DNA from 3 places in the Shewanella sp. AC34-MNA-CIBAN-0136 genome. Region 3 is predicted to be linked to each of the others. Evidence: predicted binding sites of a transcription regulator. Region 3 holds the regulator's gene; each other region holds the start of a gene.
What was found. The regulator sigma-54, encoded in region 3, starts transcription at its own class of promoters, with help from an activator protein. The targets are predictions, from matches to a motif close to GTTGGCACGNNNNTNGNNT.
Positions count from the first base shown of each region.

Region 1 (5,444 bases), on a different contig from region 3:
TCAGTATTAACGGTACCTAACTCCGGCGTTGACAAGGTGTCGCCTACAAACACAACATCTTCAATGAGATAACTGACGCAGGTTGGTGTATGACCCGGTGTATGCATAATGTGAATATCTAAATGACCCAGTTTAATGAGTTCTTCATCCACAAATAATTGTTCAAATTGTTCGCCATTACATTTAAAACTATCATCAAGATTCAGTAATCGCTTAAAGGTATGTTGAACTTTGGTGATGTGCTCGCCAATTCCGGTCATCCCTCCGCGTTTTTTCTTGATATAACAGGCCGCAGAAATATGGTCGCTGTGGGCATGGGTTTCTAAAATCCATTCAACTTCCAATCCATGTTCATCGATATGCTCAATGATGCTATCAGCAAAACTCGTGCTTATGGTGCCAGACGCCATGTCAAAATCTAAAACAGGATCAATAATCGCACATTGACGGGTAGCAATATCGGTCACCACATACGTAAGAGTATGGCTAGCTTGATGATAAAAAGGATCGATTCGAATTCTACTCATGACACATTAACTCCCAACACAATACACTGGTATTTGTCAGATAAAGCCTCAGATTAATATTGGTAATATTCTCAACATCATTGAGTCAATGACTGAGGAGGGTTAATCACTACAGCATGATGTTAAATTAAACTATCAATGTAAACTGCGGATTAAGTCGCAACAAACAGCGAATTAATAAGCATTATTTGATTTAAGATCCGAAGAATAAGGCTTAATGATAAAGCCCTATTCCCGTGGTAGTTTGTTAATTACTTTTTCGACTTTGGCTTTCGACTATTGCTTAGCAGTAACCGATGGAGTAGATTTTTTGATATCCTTTTTCAGTGAAAATGCGCCACGAATATCACCAAGGGCAAAGTTAACCGCTTTATCATCTGGATAGGTTTTGCTCAGCAATGCACTCATTTCCGGTTCAATATTACTGCCATGGCAACCTAAACATAATTGTTGCGCTGGTATGGCCTTCATATAACGAAACTGAGTGTTGCCATCATTGACGATAAACTCACTCGCCACGATTGGCTTATCTGCAGGTTGTTGTCCTGAGGCATTCACCAGCTCAAATTGTTGTAATTGCGATAACTCCCATTCATCTGGCGTATTGTCTGAATTACGTACACGTAAACTGGTTCGAGTCAGTGTCCAGCCATCTTTCGAGTTTTCAGCGGCAATGGCAGGTGCAACCGATTTACACACCGACACCGCATTGATTAAGCCACCTTGTTTAATTGCGGCCTGTAACTGACCTTTTAACGCTTGGCTAAAATCGGCAATGCGTTGGTTGGCCTGTTGTTCAAGTACCTGCTGTTGCGTTAGTGATTCAGCATGGCAAAGGCTGCTCATGCTAGCAATCACTAATAACGCACTGATGTTACGTGCATTTAAAACCGTTTTTTTGTGCTTTGATGTTAATTTCATTATTTGTCATCCTCGTCTTCAAGTCGGGTCATTCCCATTAACTTCAGGGCATAATTTTCGTACATGGGTTCACTACTGCTAGGGCACCGTTCGGTCGTAAGCGATATAACACAATCAATACAAAGCTTGTGCCATATCACACTAGTTAGGTTTAATCGCTTAAAATCATTAGCTTAAACATTATTGAAATTGACAGGATGCCCATGCTAGGTTGTTGAGTGACAAATATGACATCGTAATGACATTTATCGTGCTATTAATGTCATTATAAAGGTTGGCCGATTAATATGAATCGCAAGCGAGAGTAATCAATGAATAACACCACCGTTGTACAATCTATGATAAACGCTATTGATAAACCGGCGATTTTTATTACTCCCGATTATGTGATCCATGCGGTTAATCAAGCCTATATCGAAACCTATGATGACGACGTTATTTTAGGCCAAAGTAAATGCCATCAAATCTCTCATAATAGTGACCAACCTTGCGATAAACACGGTGAGGAATGCCCGTTATTACAATGCCAGAGTACTAACCGAGCTGCCAGTGCCGTGCATATTCACAGCACGGTGCAAGGTAAGTCTTACTGCGACATTTTAATGAAACCTATAAAAGATAATAGTGGCATGGTATTGGGGTATCTAGAGATTTTAGATGCCATAGATTACGCATCGACAGAATCAAAAAAAGGCACCATGATCGGTCAGTCTGCGCCATTTAAGCAGATGCTCAACAGGATTAATCGAGCCTCTCAATCCAATATCGCGGTTCTGTTACAAGGTGAAACTGGTTCAGGCAAAGAGTTAGTTGCTAAAGCGGTACATCAGGCCAGCAACCGAAATGATAAACCGTTTGTGGTGATTGAATGCACTGGGCTAAGTGAAAATCTGTTCGAAAGTGAATTATTTGGCTATGAAAAAGGTGCATTTACAGGGGCGACAAGCAGCAAAAAAGGCTTGATTGAAATAGCGCACGGTGGAACGGTGTTTTTTGATGAAATTGGTGATGTACCGATGAACATGCAAGTAAAGTTACTTAGGTTACTTGAAACCCAGTGTTATCGTGCCGTCGGCGGATTAAAACAGAAACGTTCTGACTTTAGGCTAGTCAGTGCCAGCCATAAGAATTTACTCGATTTGGTTGAAAAAGGTGAATTTAGGCGCGACCTGTATTACCGCATTGCAGGATTTCCGATTTACTTACCGTCGTTACGTGAGCGTTATGATGACATTCCGACGCTGGTGAATCACTTTATAAAATATTCTGATTACAAACATAAAAAGTTTTCGATCAATGCATTAACTCTTTTGGGTCGTTATGCATTTCCGGGAAATATTCGCGAATTGAAAAATATTATTGAGCAATCGGCACTTATCGCCAATGAGGATGTTATACACAGCAGTGATTTACCTGAAAGCGTTCAACCTAGCCACACATCTAAGGATGAAACAATTGCCGTAAAACTTAACACCGAACTGATGACGTTAGATGACATGGAATGTGCGTACCTTTCGCAGGTATGTGAGCAATATGCAGGATCGCCAGCCGAATTAGCGATAACGCTTAATATTAGTGTGCGTACCTTATATCGAAAATTACAACGCTATGGTTTAAAGCTTAACTAGCCACCACAGCGCTGTGATAAAACACCCCAAGCGATCATTAATGAGCAATTAGTGAATGTTTTTTATTGCAGCAACGTTTCATTGTTGTGGTTTCATTCGCCAATTCAGATTTAGACTCGCAGCAACGTTTATGTGTCCCCGAGTCAGATTGGTTATGGCAGTCTTCTTCACCATGAGCGTGTTGATGATCATGGTCATGGTTATGGTTATGCTCATGGTTACAGCAACCACCAGTGGCTTTCTTAGCAATATTATTGATGGATGGTCGCCCCTGACTTGCCTCGGTAAATGGCTCACAGTCCGCTAAATGACTACTGGCAAAATACTCTATTGCAGTACGACCATTTTTTGCGTGAAATACACTCAATTGTTGACTTAATAACTTAGATAAAAGCTGTTGGCCAATGTTACGCACGATGACGCGATCCGCTCCATTTGCCAGTATCATACTGACTAATTGTTGCTTACCCTCACATCCTTCTGTTAATGCTGGGTTGGCAAAGCGCCCTTTTACTTGGCCTTGCTCATCAATGAATAGCATCTCATCGGCACGGCTAAAGTGGTTGGCAATATGTTGGTCTTTCATAGGTATGGCAGTAATCATCATGTCTCCTCATGTGCATTTTTAACAAATCGATTAAACGCAGTTGTTCCAACTTGGTTTATCGACATGCCACTGGGCTTAAAACAGCTTTTGCCGAGAGCGTCCTAGAATCTTCGTTTATTTTTGGAGGCTTGGCATTATCTGCTTAAATTAATCGAATAATAGTAATTGGCATATGCAATATATACGCTTATTAATGGCATATGCCAATAATAATTTCGATTCTGGTTTGAGTTTTGTGACGCGTGACATTATTTATGATGACAAGTATTTTACCTGTCATAAGGCGTGCGAGGATGTAGATAACGATAGAGCGCTATGTAAGCGCCCTATCAATTTTACTATTGTTGCATCATTTGACTGTGTTGTTTCATGATAATAGCCATTAACTCTTCGTGATTAACTAATTTGACGTCTTCACCTTTTACGCTGGCGCGGTCTAAGGTTATCACCGGTGATGCAATAAATTTCTTTGCATTGGTTGAAGAGAAAATCTCTTTGCTACGCACTTGAATATCTTCATCTTTGGTTAGATGTAGACTCCAGTATAACGCATCGGACTTAATAAAATTCGTATCATCTGCTCCTGATGAAAACACATCATAAAACTGTAATTCTATTAAATGTTGACCAGGAGACACCTCCATTTGAGTTTTATTTGATGCCGATTTGCCATCGACCGCAGTAAAGATTAAATAGTCAGGTAATGAGATAGTGGCAGCCATTGCTGCTGAGCTGGCTAAAGATAATAGTGTGATCGCAATGAATTTTTTCATAATAAACTCCGTTAACTTTTTGATGCTTATAGTTTTTTGATGCTTATAGTTGAAGCAACAAAAATCTTTATAAATTAATGTGGGTAACTAATAAACATAAAGAATTAAGCTATCGGAGGCGGATTTTGGCTTACTAGAATAGTGGGTGTTGATGTCCATAAATGCGAACTCACTTTGGCACTCGTTAGTAGAGCATCGGTGAGGTTTGTTGCTGATAACAAAAATGCATTCGCGACCGCATGACAATGGCTAATGCATTGACTCATATCGTTTAAGCAACAGTCATCGTTAGTGTCGCAGTCACTTTGCATCATCGTTGATTGATGCATACTACTCGACTGCATGTCTGACATGGCCATTTCATTAGACATAGCAAAACTTGGAACAAGTAATTGTCCAAGTAGTGAAATTATCATTGCTATGTTTAACAGCGTATTTCGCATTATGTAGGCCATATGATGAGTACGATTCAACATTAACAATTTAATTAGAGTGATAATCAGAGCTGAATCACATTTTAAGGTTTAGCCATAGTTGAATGCCCCAACCTTGCATGTGTTATGGCAGAGCAATACCACTGTTATAATAAACCTTAGTAATATAAAACCTTAGCATTTAATGCTGGGTAAGCATTTCCATTGGGTTGAATATTGAGGTGTGAGTAAATCACGGCGCATGGCCCATTTTTGTTCTATTCCTTGTGCTGCCAGAAACACTGTATCGCGGCCATATCGTTGGTTGATGCCGTCAAGCGTATCCATCAAGGCATAATTGACCTTAGCGGTATTAAATAAATCAAATTGAAAATGTTTCTCGCTGGCTAAATCAACCAGGCCTACACCAATTTTGTAATAACGAACACCATTGCTAAATAATCTCGGGGCGGCGTCTGTCATGGCTTTGGTGAGTTCAATGGTGCAATTGGTTGGACACGGAAAATGTACGATAACTCTATAACTCACAGGCCGCTCGTCGTGGGGCGAATTAC
Region 1 covers NZ_JBEOPJ010000014.1:33,852-39,295, reverse strand. Annotated here, with positions in the region: gene AAEY94_RS14350 (MBL fold metallo-hydrolase) at 1-527, opposite strand, end outside; gene AAEY94_RS14345 (Tll0287-like domain-containing protein) at 804-1,448, opposite strand; gene AAEY94_RS14340 (sigma-54 interaction domain-containing protein) at 1,760-3,076, shown strand; gene AAEY94_RS14335 (NifB/NifX family molybdenum-iron cluster-binding protein) at 3,114-3,683, opposite strand; gene AAEY94_RS14330 (DUF2057 family protein) at 4,022-4,456, opposite strand; gene AAEY94_RS14325 (hypothetical protein) at 4,561-4,899, opposite strand; gene AAEY94_RS14320 (Y-family DNA polymerase) at 5,065-5,444, opposite strand, start outside.
Region 1: the regulator sigma-54 is predicted to act here: its motif matches at 1,566-1,584, upstream of AAEY94_RS14345 (Tll0287-like domain-containing protein).

Region 2 (5,444 bases), on a different contig from region 3:
TGGAACCATAACCGGGAACACGCTTAAACGATGGTATAAATCTGCTCTAAATCGTCCGGCCAATACTTCGCTTTTTAGGTCTTTATTGGTTGCGGCAATAATACGAACATCGACTTTTAAGCTACGATCATCACCGACCTTTTGCACGTCGCCAAATTGCAGTACTCGCAGAAGTTTTGCTTGTAAGTTAAGAGGTAGTTCACCAATTTCATCTAAAAATAATGTGCCTTTATCGGCTACTTGAAATTTGCCGCTACGATGGCTAATAGCGCCAGTAAACGCGCCTTTTACATGACCAAAGAGTTCGCTTTCGGCAACGGATTCAGCAAGTGCAGCACAGTTTAAATACTCCAGTGGTTTATTGGCTCGTGCTGATTGTTGATGGATCTGCTTGGCTATCAGTTCTTTACCGGTACCCGTTTCTCCTAAAATCAACACGTTGAGTTCAGTTTCTGCCACCACATTCACTTCATTAAGCAGCGATAATAGATTATCGGCCTGACCAATTATTTCGGTTTCTGTTTCTGTGTCTAATAGCCTAGAGGGTTGGGTATGGGGGATGGTAAACGTTGACGCTTGTTTTTCAAGTTTATCAATCAGCAATGCGTTGTTTAATGAAGCCGCTGCAATTGCGCTAAAGCTGCGCAGTTCATTATTACTGAATTGATCAAACTTATTGGGATCTAATGCATCAATAGTTAATGCGCCAATGAGTTGCTCGTTAGCGAATAATGGTAAACCGATGCAGGCATGCACTTTTAAGTCACCATCTACATTGGGGATTAAGCCATCGTAAGGGTCGGGTAATTCGCTATTGGAAGGGAAACGGACAATATCACCCGCTCGGGCAATGGTTTCAAGTCGCGGATGCTCACTTAAAATAAAGCGCCGTCCTAATACATCCGCACTCAGTCCATCAATCGCTAATGGCTTGAATTGATGCCCTTGGAACGATAACAGTGCAGCAGCATCACAATCGAGGGTTTCTCTTACTGTGGTTAATAAACGAGAGAATCGATCACGTTTAGATAAATTGGACGTGATATCAAGTGCGATACGGGTTAAGTCAGCTTGTCTCAATGCCATGCTAAACTCCAGAAAGGAACATAATAAGTGTCATTATGACAAGTGTGAATATAACAACAAGGGTAAAGCCCAAATTGTTGAAACTAAAGGGGCCACAAAGGCCCCTGATGATGGTTATCAAAGCGTGTTTATTAATGCATACTTAGTTAATCGTTAATGGACTAGCTTGTTTCGCTTTAACGCCTTTGCTAGCAATGGCTTTCTTGATGATGTCAAATAAGAACGCCGCCATCAATAATCCACCAATACTGAAGATAATGTCACCAAACATTCGTGTCCATACAAGGCTTTCCACTAAATCGCTGTGGATCACAGCGGGTGAACGAGCATACCAATAGCCGTGGTCAATGACCGCAAAGAACTGCACAATTCCGACAGGCAATAATGACATAAACAGCATTGCTGCTAAGCCGATATTTAATGTCCAGAATGCCCCTTTAAGGTATTTTTGGTTCCATTGCATATCGCCTGTTAATCCGCGTAAACAGAATAGCATTAGCCCTATACCTAACATACCGTACACGCCCATAAATGCACCATGAGAATGTGTCGCAGTAGTATTTAAACCTTGGATAAAATAAAGCGATATTGGTGGATTAATTAAGAAACCTAATACACCGGCACCAATTAAGTTCCAAAATGAGGTGGCGACAAAGAACATAATGACCCAGTGATAACGTTCCATCCAAGGGCTCGCTTTACGTAAACGATAGGTTCCCACAGCTTCAAAACCAATTAATGCTAACGGCACCACTTCAAGTGCCGAGAATATGGCTCCCCAAGCAATGACTGAGGTTTGGGTACCGGTAAAGTATAAATGATGTAAGGTGCCGATTAAGCCGCCAGTTAAAAACACCACTGTTGTGAATAATACCGCACCGTTGGCACTGCGTGCACGGATAAGGCCTAAGCGAACTAACATTAATGCGATAACGGCTGTTGCAAATGTTTCAAAGAAGCCTTCTACCCATAAGTGGACCACCCACCAACGCCAGTATTCAGCGATGGCAAGGTTTGAGTGTTTGCCCATAAACAGGCCGGCACCATAAAACAAACCGATGGCGACACAAGAGGCGTATAGAATCCAAATTGCCGGCAGTATGTCGCTGTCAACTTTTAATGCAGGGCGCATAGCTGCAGTGATTAACACGGTCCAAATTAATAAGCCCACAAACAATAATATTTGCCATACGCGTCCTAAATCAATGTACTCATATCCTTGATGTCCGAATAAATAGTTCATGTCTAGGTCAAAGTATTGTTGTACGCCAATCCATTCACCAGCCATAGATCCCAATACGATAACGACCAACGCGACCCAAAGAACGTTTACCCCTAAGCGTTGATACTTCGGCTCGTATCCTGATAGTGCAGGGGCAATATATAGCCCTGTGCCTAACCATGCAGTGGCAATCCAAAATACTGCGAGTTGAGTATGCCAAGTACGGGTAACAGAATAAGGCAGAATTTCAGATATTGGGAAACCATAAAATTCTTGGCCTTCAACTGCGTAATGCGCGGTAATTCCGCCAACTAATATTTGCAGTAAAAACAGTCCAATAGCAGTAACAAAATACTTTCCGACGGCTTTTTGCGATGGAGTAGGTTTAGTAAAAAATAATGGATCACCTTTGGCTGGTTCTGGCAATGGTTCCTCTTTGCAGGTGGCGTGATGCCAAGCCAGCATGCCAATACCAAGAAGCAATGTCACTAAGCTTAGTACTGACCAAACAATGTTGTCTGAAGTGGGGACGTTGCCAATTTGTGGATCGTATGGCCAGTTATTGGTATAAGTATAATCATAACCAGGGCGCTCAGTTACCGCAGCCCACGCTCCCCAAAAGAGGAAGGCATTTAACAATTCACGATGTTCAGCATCAGTGATAGTGCCTTCTTTCATGGCATATTGTTCACGTAATGAACTTAATGCAGGATCATCACCAAATAACGATAAATAGTGCTTAGTCACTTCATTAATTGCCGCAATTCGGGTATTTGACAGCGCGACGTGAGTTTCACCCCCAGTACCTTTGATCACTGTGTTATGGCGAATATCATCTCTTAAGCCTTTTTCTAAACCGGCTTGCTGTTCTGAATCGAGTTCAGTGAAATCGCGGTTATAGCGCTCGTTTGCGGTGATAGACAACCAAGCTTGGGCTTCACGATGTAACCAATCTGCAGTCCAATCTGGTGCCACATAAGAACCATGGCCCCAAATTGATCCTAACTGATGCCCGCCCATTGAACGCCATACAAGTTGGCCTTGCTCAATATCATTTTTGGTAAATATGGGTTGGCCACTGGTGTCAGTGAAAGCCGTTGGAATCGGCGGTTTTTCTCGATATATGCCGCTGCCTAAACTGAGTAATACCGTGAAGGAAGCCACTAGCACGATTAGCAGTGCAATGCCGGTGAGTTTATTTTTGCTCATAAGTCCTCTTAGCGCAAAGTCATTTTGATACAGATGACCAGAGCATTACACAAGTCGTGCCAACTTTTTATTGTTATTAAGTTACTGTTATTAATGAATTTTGTTTTTACCTGTCGTTAATATGCTGTCAAAGTGACATATTTAATGAGTGTCAAAAAGACTGTTAATGTCAAAGTGACACTTTGTTTTGGTGATACTGATCATCTTTGTCTAAATAACACTCATTTTCTCTTTTCCAGGTAATGTCATGTGACTAAAGGCCTAATCTTTCTTGTTCGTGTAATCAACGCTAGTCATTTTTAGTCACAGTTATCAATAAATTAGTTTCAACGCTATAGAGGTTTTATGGATTAATTAACATCAGTCATTTACTTAGCATGCTAAGTTGTTATAATGCTTAGCACGCTAACTAAATGGCAATTTATTATGTATAAAGAATTAGAGCGATTAAAAGAACTTTCACTTGCTGAGCACTTAGGGCGATTACATCGTTTATGGCGCACCGCTGCAGACGCGGAGCTCGTACCATTAGGGTTAACTCACCCTCGCTGGACTGCGCTGTGGAAGTTACTGCGCTTGGGCGATAACGTGAGCCAAAAGGTGCTTGCCGATGCTTTAGAGATAGAATTGCCCTCTTTAATGCGCACTTTGAGCCAGTTAGAACAGCAAGGATATATACAGCGCCGCTGCTGCGAGAACGATAAGCGAGCACGAATAGTCAGCTTAACTCCTGAAGGCATCGACATGCTTAAGCAGATGGAAAGCCGCATTATGTTGGTTCGTCGCGATTTACTTGCAGGTATTAGCAGCCAAGAATTAAGTGAATTTGAACGTGTCATTAGTCTTATTAGTGATAATGCTCTTGCTGCGCTGCATAAGAACACTGAACAAGACAACAAAATTCCTGAATGAGAAATAACATGACCCCAGATCAACAATTTGCTCGACTCGTTAAAATCGCTATTTTTATGTTTGTAATGGTGTTTGGTTACTTTATGTTTGCCGATGCAGTAATGCCTATGACGCCGCAAGCCATGGCCACACGAATGGTCACTAAAGTGACGCCACAAGTCAGTGGTAAAATTGCATCTATTGCCGTCGAAAATAACCAACTTGTGGCTAAAGGTGATGTGTTATTTAGCATCGACTCAGCCCCTTACGAGTTAGCGGCTGAGCAAGCTACATTGGCGTTAGAGCAAGCAAAACAAGATAACGCTGAACTTGATGCATCGATACTAGCAGCCAAAGCAGATGTTCAGGCAAATCAAAGTAGTGCACAGCAGAGAAATAGTGAAGCAAAACGCCTTGATGCTCTGTATGCCTCCCGAGGTGTATCGCAGCAGTTAACTGATCAAGCTCAAAGTGAGGCCGTCACGGCGCAGGCCAATTTACTTGCCGCTAAAGCTCGCTTAACTAAGCTAGTGGTAAGTCGTGGACGCAATGGCGAAGATAATTTAAAAGTCCGTCAAGCTCAAAATCGTTTAGCTCAAGCAGAATTAAACCTGTCATACACTCAAATTCGCGCAGACCAAAATGGCGTGGTGACTAACTTACAGTTAGAAGTCGGCAGCTTTGCCACTGTTGGACAGCCGCTATTAGCTGTAGTGTCAGAAAACGTCGATATTATTGCTGATTTTAGAGAAAAAAGTTTACGCGGTATTGAGCCACAATCAACTGCGCTTATTGCATTTGATGGTCAACCTGGACGTTTATATCATGCCAAAGTTAGTACCGTAGATGCCGGTGTGAGTGCCGGGCAATTTGATGCCAATGGCCGTTTAGCTGATCCGCAAGAATCGGTACGTTGGGTACGTGATGCTCAACGCTTACGATTACACCTTGAACTTGACCACCAAGGCGTTAATGCATTACCCGCTGGAGCACGTGCAACGGTGCAATTAGTACCTAATAGCGGTTTACTTGGCTT
Region 2 covers NZ_JBEOPJ010000012.1:69,402-74,845, forward strand. Annotated here, with positions in the region: gene norR (nitric oxide reductase transcriptional regulator NorR) at 1-1,086, opposite strand, end outside; gene AAEY94_RS13230 (nitric-oxide reductase large subunit) at 1,229-3,517, opposite strand; gene slyA (transcriptional regulator SlyA) at 3,944-4,429, shown strand; gene AAEY94_RS13240 (HlyD family secretion protein) at 4,438-5,444, shown strand, end outside.
Region 2: the regulator sigma-54 is predicted to act here: its motif matches at 3,563-3,581, upstream of AAEY94_RS13230 (nitric-oxide reductase large subunit).

Region 3 (5,444 bases):
TCTAGTTTTATCGCTTCTTGCAGTGAAATATGATTTTTAGATAACGGGTGTAATCGACGTGTTTCGCTGTAACGTTTAAGCAATACTTTGTCATTGGAATTTAAAAAGAAACTGATAATTTCAGTGTCATTCTCAAGTAGTGCCAATTGGTCTTGAAGCACTTTACCTTGTTCTGCAATGTTACGAACATCAACGCTAATCGCAACCAAATCATTACTGCCTTTAAGCTGGGCTAATAATGTGCCAATGAGTGGTAAAGGCAAATTATCAACACAATAATATCCTAGGTCTTCTAATACTCTCAGGGCAACGGATTTCCCTGAGCCTGAACGTCCCGATACTATAACTAGTTTCATGCAGTAATAACCTGATAAAGTTCTGTTGCGTCGTGAGTTTTACGAAGCTGTTTCAATATTTGCTTATCGCTTAACTTTTGGGCCATGCTCGATAACGTGCCTAAATGTTGTTGGCACTGGTCTGCAGGTACTAACAAAGCAAATAAAAGATCCACGGGTTGCTTATCGATTGCATCAAAGGCAATGGCTTCTTCACATTTAATAAATATCGCGATAGGGTGATCGATGGTCGTTAATCTACCATGAGGTATCGCAATGCCATTTCCTATACCTGTGCTACCCATTTTCTCTCTCGCTAACAGGCTTTCAAAAACCTCTTGCGAAGACAGGGTTGGGTACTGGGCAGCGACTAAATTGCTGATGAGTTCCAGTACTTTTTTCTTACTGCCCGGTGTGGCACAGGTAGTGCATTCCGGCTGCAGAATGGTACAAAGTTCCATCGTTAGTGTTTTGTATTCTTCTCTTTGTGTTTAATTACCTGACGGTCGAGTTTATCGATCAGGGCGTCTATTGCAGCATACATATCAGTACTTTCTGACATTGCAAAAATTTCTGCGCCATTAATGTTGATTTTGGCTTCTGCTTTTTGTTGTAATTTTTCTACATTGAGCACAACGTGTACATTATGGATCTGATCGAAGTGTCGTTCAAGCTTTGAAAATTTACTGTGGATGTATTCACGTAAAGATTCTGTTATTTCGACATGACGTCCAGTCAGACTTATTTGCATAAAAAATCCTCCATTGCCTAGTAGGTTATAAACTCTTACGTTGGTTTGAGGGCGGGATCATCATTGCTTCACGGTATTTTGCTATCGTACGACGAGCAACGTTTATGCCCTGTTCTGCCAGAAGCTGAGCCATTTTACTGTCACTCAGTGGTTTTTTCTGGTTTTCTGCGGCAACCAGCTTTTTGATAAAAGCACGAATGGCCGTTGATGAGCATTCCCCGCCATCGTCAGTACTGACATGGCTAGAGAAGAAGTATTTTAGTTCAAATAAACCTCGAGGGGTGTGCATATATTTTTGTGTGGTGACTCGTGAAATGGTCGATTCATGCATTTCTACAGCTTCAGCGATATCATTGAGCACCATAGGCTTCATGGCTTCTTCGCCATATTCAAAAAAGCCTTGCTGAAATTGCACAATGCAATTTGCCACTTTAAGTAAAGTATCATTACGGCTTTCAATACTTTTAATAAACCATTTAGCCTCTTGCAGATGGCCTCGAATAAATTGACTATCCGACGGGTTTTTACTGCCTCTAGCCATGGCTGCATATTGCTGATTAACACCAATTTTAGGCATGTTGTCTGGGTTTAACTCTACTACCCAACGGCCATTTTTCTTTAATACTGTGACATCGGGAATCACGTATTCATCATCCATGGGGGTAATTAATAAGCCCGGACGAGGATTGAGTGTCTGGATTAGAGTGATTGCGTCACGTAACTCATTTTCTTTTAGTTTTGTTTTTCGCATCAATAATCTGAAATCACGGCCAGCAATTAACTCTAAATAGCCTTTAATTAACAAACGGGCATTATCGATATGGGGTGTGTCGTTAGAGTATTGCGCTAATTGAATAAATAGGCATTCACTTAAATCACGTGCAGCAACACCCACAGGGTCAAAGTGTTGAACGCGTTTTAATACCGCTTCAACCTCATCGAGTTCCACATTTTCATCACCCATGGCTTCGAGAATATCTTCGGTACTTTGGGTTAGATAACCGCGTTCATCAATGGCATCAATAATGGCGGTGGCAATGGCGAGATCTGTGTCTGAAAATGGAGTGAGATTTTTTTGCCATTCTAAGTGTTCGTACAAACCTTCAGTAGTTTCACCTTGAAAGGGCATGTCGTCATCGCGCATGCTTGCACTGCCTGAACCTGACATAGGTGAGGCTGTGTATACTTCATCCCATGTGGTATCCATGGCTAAATCATCCATGGTTTCTTTGGTCATGGATTCTGCTATGTCGACGGTGGAAGTGTCTTTTTCGACATTAACAATACTGTTGTCACTAAAGTCTGTATCCGCTTGGTCGCGGTTTTCTTTTAAGGAGTCTTTTGCTTCAGAAAACTCATCTTCTATTTCAAGCAATGGATTTGAATCTAATGCTTGTTGGATTTCCTGCTGTAGCTCCAATGACGATAATTGCAGTAAGCGAATGGCTTGCTGCAATTGTGGGGTCATGGTTAAGTGTTGACCCATTTTAAGTTGGAGTGACGCTTTCATTTACCGCTTATCCCTAGATGATTTTCCATAAAAATGACAATCTCGAACTGTAATAGATTGCCATAAACATCAATGACATTTAACGTTGTTTAGGTATCGTTCAATGAAATGAGTTAGCTAGACTAAAAGGCCAGTAAAGTAACTATAGCTTGAATTGTTCACCTAAGTACACAGCTCGAACTTGTTGATTACTTAATATCTCATCTGGTGTGCCTTCGGCAATTAAATTACCCTGGCTAACGATATAGGCTCGCTCACAAACGTCTAGCGTTTCACGTACGTTATGGTCGGTAATTAATACCCCTAAACCGCGGTTTTTAAGTTGTTGGATGATTTTTTTAATGTCGATGACCGAAATAGGATCAACACCAGCAAAGGGCTCATCAAGCAAAATAAATTTTGGATTAGCAGCTAAAGCGCGCGCAATTTCAACACGACGACGTTCACCACCCGATAACGACATGCCTTGGCTGTCGCGTATGTGAGTAATGTGGAACTCTTCGAGTAGGTGCTCAAGCTGTTCAATACGTTGGTCTGTGCTGAGCTCTTTGCGAGTTTGCAGTACGGCCATTATGTTGTCGTAAACGGTGAGCTTGCGGAAAATACTGGCTTCTTGTGGTAAGTAACCTATACCTTTGCGGGCGCGCAAATGCATAGGATCGGCAGTAAGGTCGTCATCGTCAATCAATATTCGGCCTTTATCGCTTTTTACTAAGCCGACAACCATATAAAAGGTGGTGGTTTTGCCTGCACCATTGGGGCCTAAAAGACCGACAATTTGGCCGGTTTTAACCGTTAAACTCACATCTTTAACAACTTGACGAGCTTTATAGCTTTTAGCTAGATTTTCAGCGGTTAAGGTAATTTGGGTCATGGTTTGATCTGCTTGTTAACAGGAATTTCAGGGAGTTTTTGCTTTGGCGCCGACTCGTCTTGGAAATTCTCTGGTTGAATGATGGTGATTACCCGATCTTGCCCTGTACCAGTACTTTCGGCAATCAGCTCTTGAGCACTGATGTTGTACTTGATTTTATTACCGGTAACCTGGCTACCTGATTGATCCAATTTGGCGTTGCCAGTCAATGTGAGTGTAGTGGTGGCAAGGTCATAGCTAATTTCGTTAGCACTTGCGGTACCAATTTTACCGTCATCTAATTCTTGTGAAAATGTAGCCGGGGTGCCAGTAGCAATTAATCTCTTACTGGTGGTGTTTTCAGGGGTAAACGCCCGTAACTGATCTGCATTGATATTAATCGTGCCTTGGACAATCGTTACCGGACCATTAAAAACAATTTGATTATTCTTAATGTCGGCAGACTGACTGACTGAAGCGATTTTCAATTCTTGTTTCAGATCCCCTTGTTTCGCTATGGCAGGCAAACTCAATATACAAAGTATGCTACTTAATAACATAACATTGGCGCGAGTGTGGAGACGATTAATGTGGCTCATATGTTCCTTCTACCTGGCTTAGTAGCGATAATTTTTGCGAATTCAAGTCAGCATGTAGGCCTAAACCTTGAATAATAAACCCTTTACCTTTGATGTACACCATCTCTTGTGAGGATCCTATCATAGTGGTTAAATCCACCGTAATAGCTTGGGTACTCAGTGACTGCAGGGGTTCTTCTATATCAATGGCATCAATAATAACATTATTTTCTAATGTGACTTTGCTGGTATTTTTATTCAATTGCCCACGGTCTGCACTTAATTGCCATTGTGCTTTACCGTTTTCAGGGTAAATGAGGTAAATCGGTTTGGTAAAGTGAGTGATGTCACTTGAGGCGTAATGCTCCATGTGTTCGGCGCTGACTCGACTTTCGACGAAACCTAGTTGATTGAATTCTGTAGTGCGTAGGTTATCTGCAACAAAATCTGGGCGCTCAATACCGCGTATTTGTACCGCGTCCATTTCACTGCGTTTTACTTGTGCTTGCCAGTACAATATAAAAGCAAGCCCAAAAAAAGCAATAATACCTAGCGTGACTCTACTCATATACTCATACCATGAGCACTGGCAAATTTATCTTGGCTTAATAGTAATAAATCGGTGAGTTCACGCAGTGCGCCGTGGCCACCATTGAGGGTGGTTGTCATATGGCACTGTTGTTTGACAAACGGATGACCATCACCGACACAAACGGCTAGTCCTACGGCTTTCATTACAGGTAGGTCTACCATGTCATCGCCAATGTAAGCCACTTCATCAGCAGTCACATTATAGAGCGACAATAATTGCTCAAAAGGCTCAAATTTATTATCAATACCTTGATAAATATGTGTTACACCTAATGCCGTCATGCGGTTTTCAACAATCTTGGATTTACGTCCTGTTATCACGGCAACATGGATACCACTGGTAAGCAAAGAACGCACACCATAACCGTCACGAGTATGGAACGCTTTGAGTTCTTCACCTGCATTACTGAGGTAAATACGTCCATCTGAAAATACTCCATCGACATCACAGATTAACAGTTTGATTTTTTGAGCTCGTTGCCAAATATCATTGCTGACAGGGCCGTAAAATCCTTGGTGAAACGAGGTTGATTCTGACATGATTAAATGACTCCAGCTTTAACCATATCGAGCATGTTTAATGCTCCGATCGGTTGATGTTTTTCATTAACGACAATCAGTCCGTTGATGCTCTTTTCATCCATGATTTGCAGTGCTTGTGCGGCTAAAATCCCTGCAGGGCAGGTCACACAATTTTCGGTCATAACCTGGGCAATAGGAGTGATTCGAAGATTCACGTCTGCATCGATAACCCGGCGTAAATCACCATCGGTAAAAATGCCCACAAGTTTATTGGCATGGTCGACTACTGCCGTCATGCCAAGGC
Region 3 covers NZ_JBEOPJ010000023.1:3,901-9,344, forward strand. Annotated here, with positions in the region: gene rapZ (RNase adapter RapZ) at 1-356, opposite strand, end outside; gene ptsN (PTS IIA-like nitrogen regulatory protein PtsN) at 353-796, opposite strand; gene hpf (ribosome hibernation promoting factor) at 799-1,086, opposite strand; gene AAEY94_RS18385 (RNA polymerase factor sigma-54) at 1,112-2,596, opposite strand; gene lptB (LPS export ABC transporter ATP-binding protein) at 2,739-3,470, opposite strand; gene lptA (lipopolysaccharide transport periplasmic protein LptA) at 3,467-4,048, opposite strand; gene lptC (LPS export ABC transporter periplasmic protein LptC) at 4,035-4,595, opposite strand; gene kdsC (3-deoxy-manno-octulosonate-8-phosphatase KdsC) at 4,592-5,158, opposite strand; gene AAEY94_RS18410 (KpsF/GutQ family sugar-phosphate isomerase) at 5,161-5,444, opposite strand, start outside.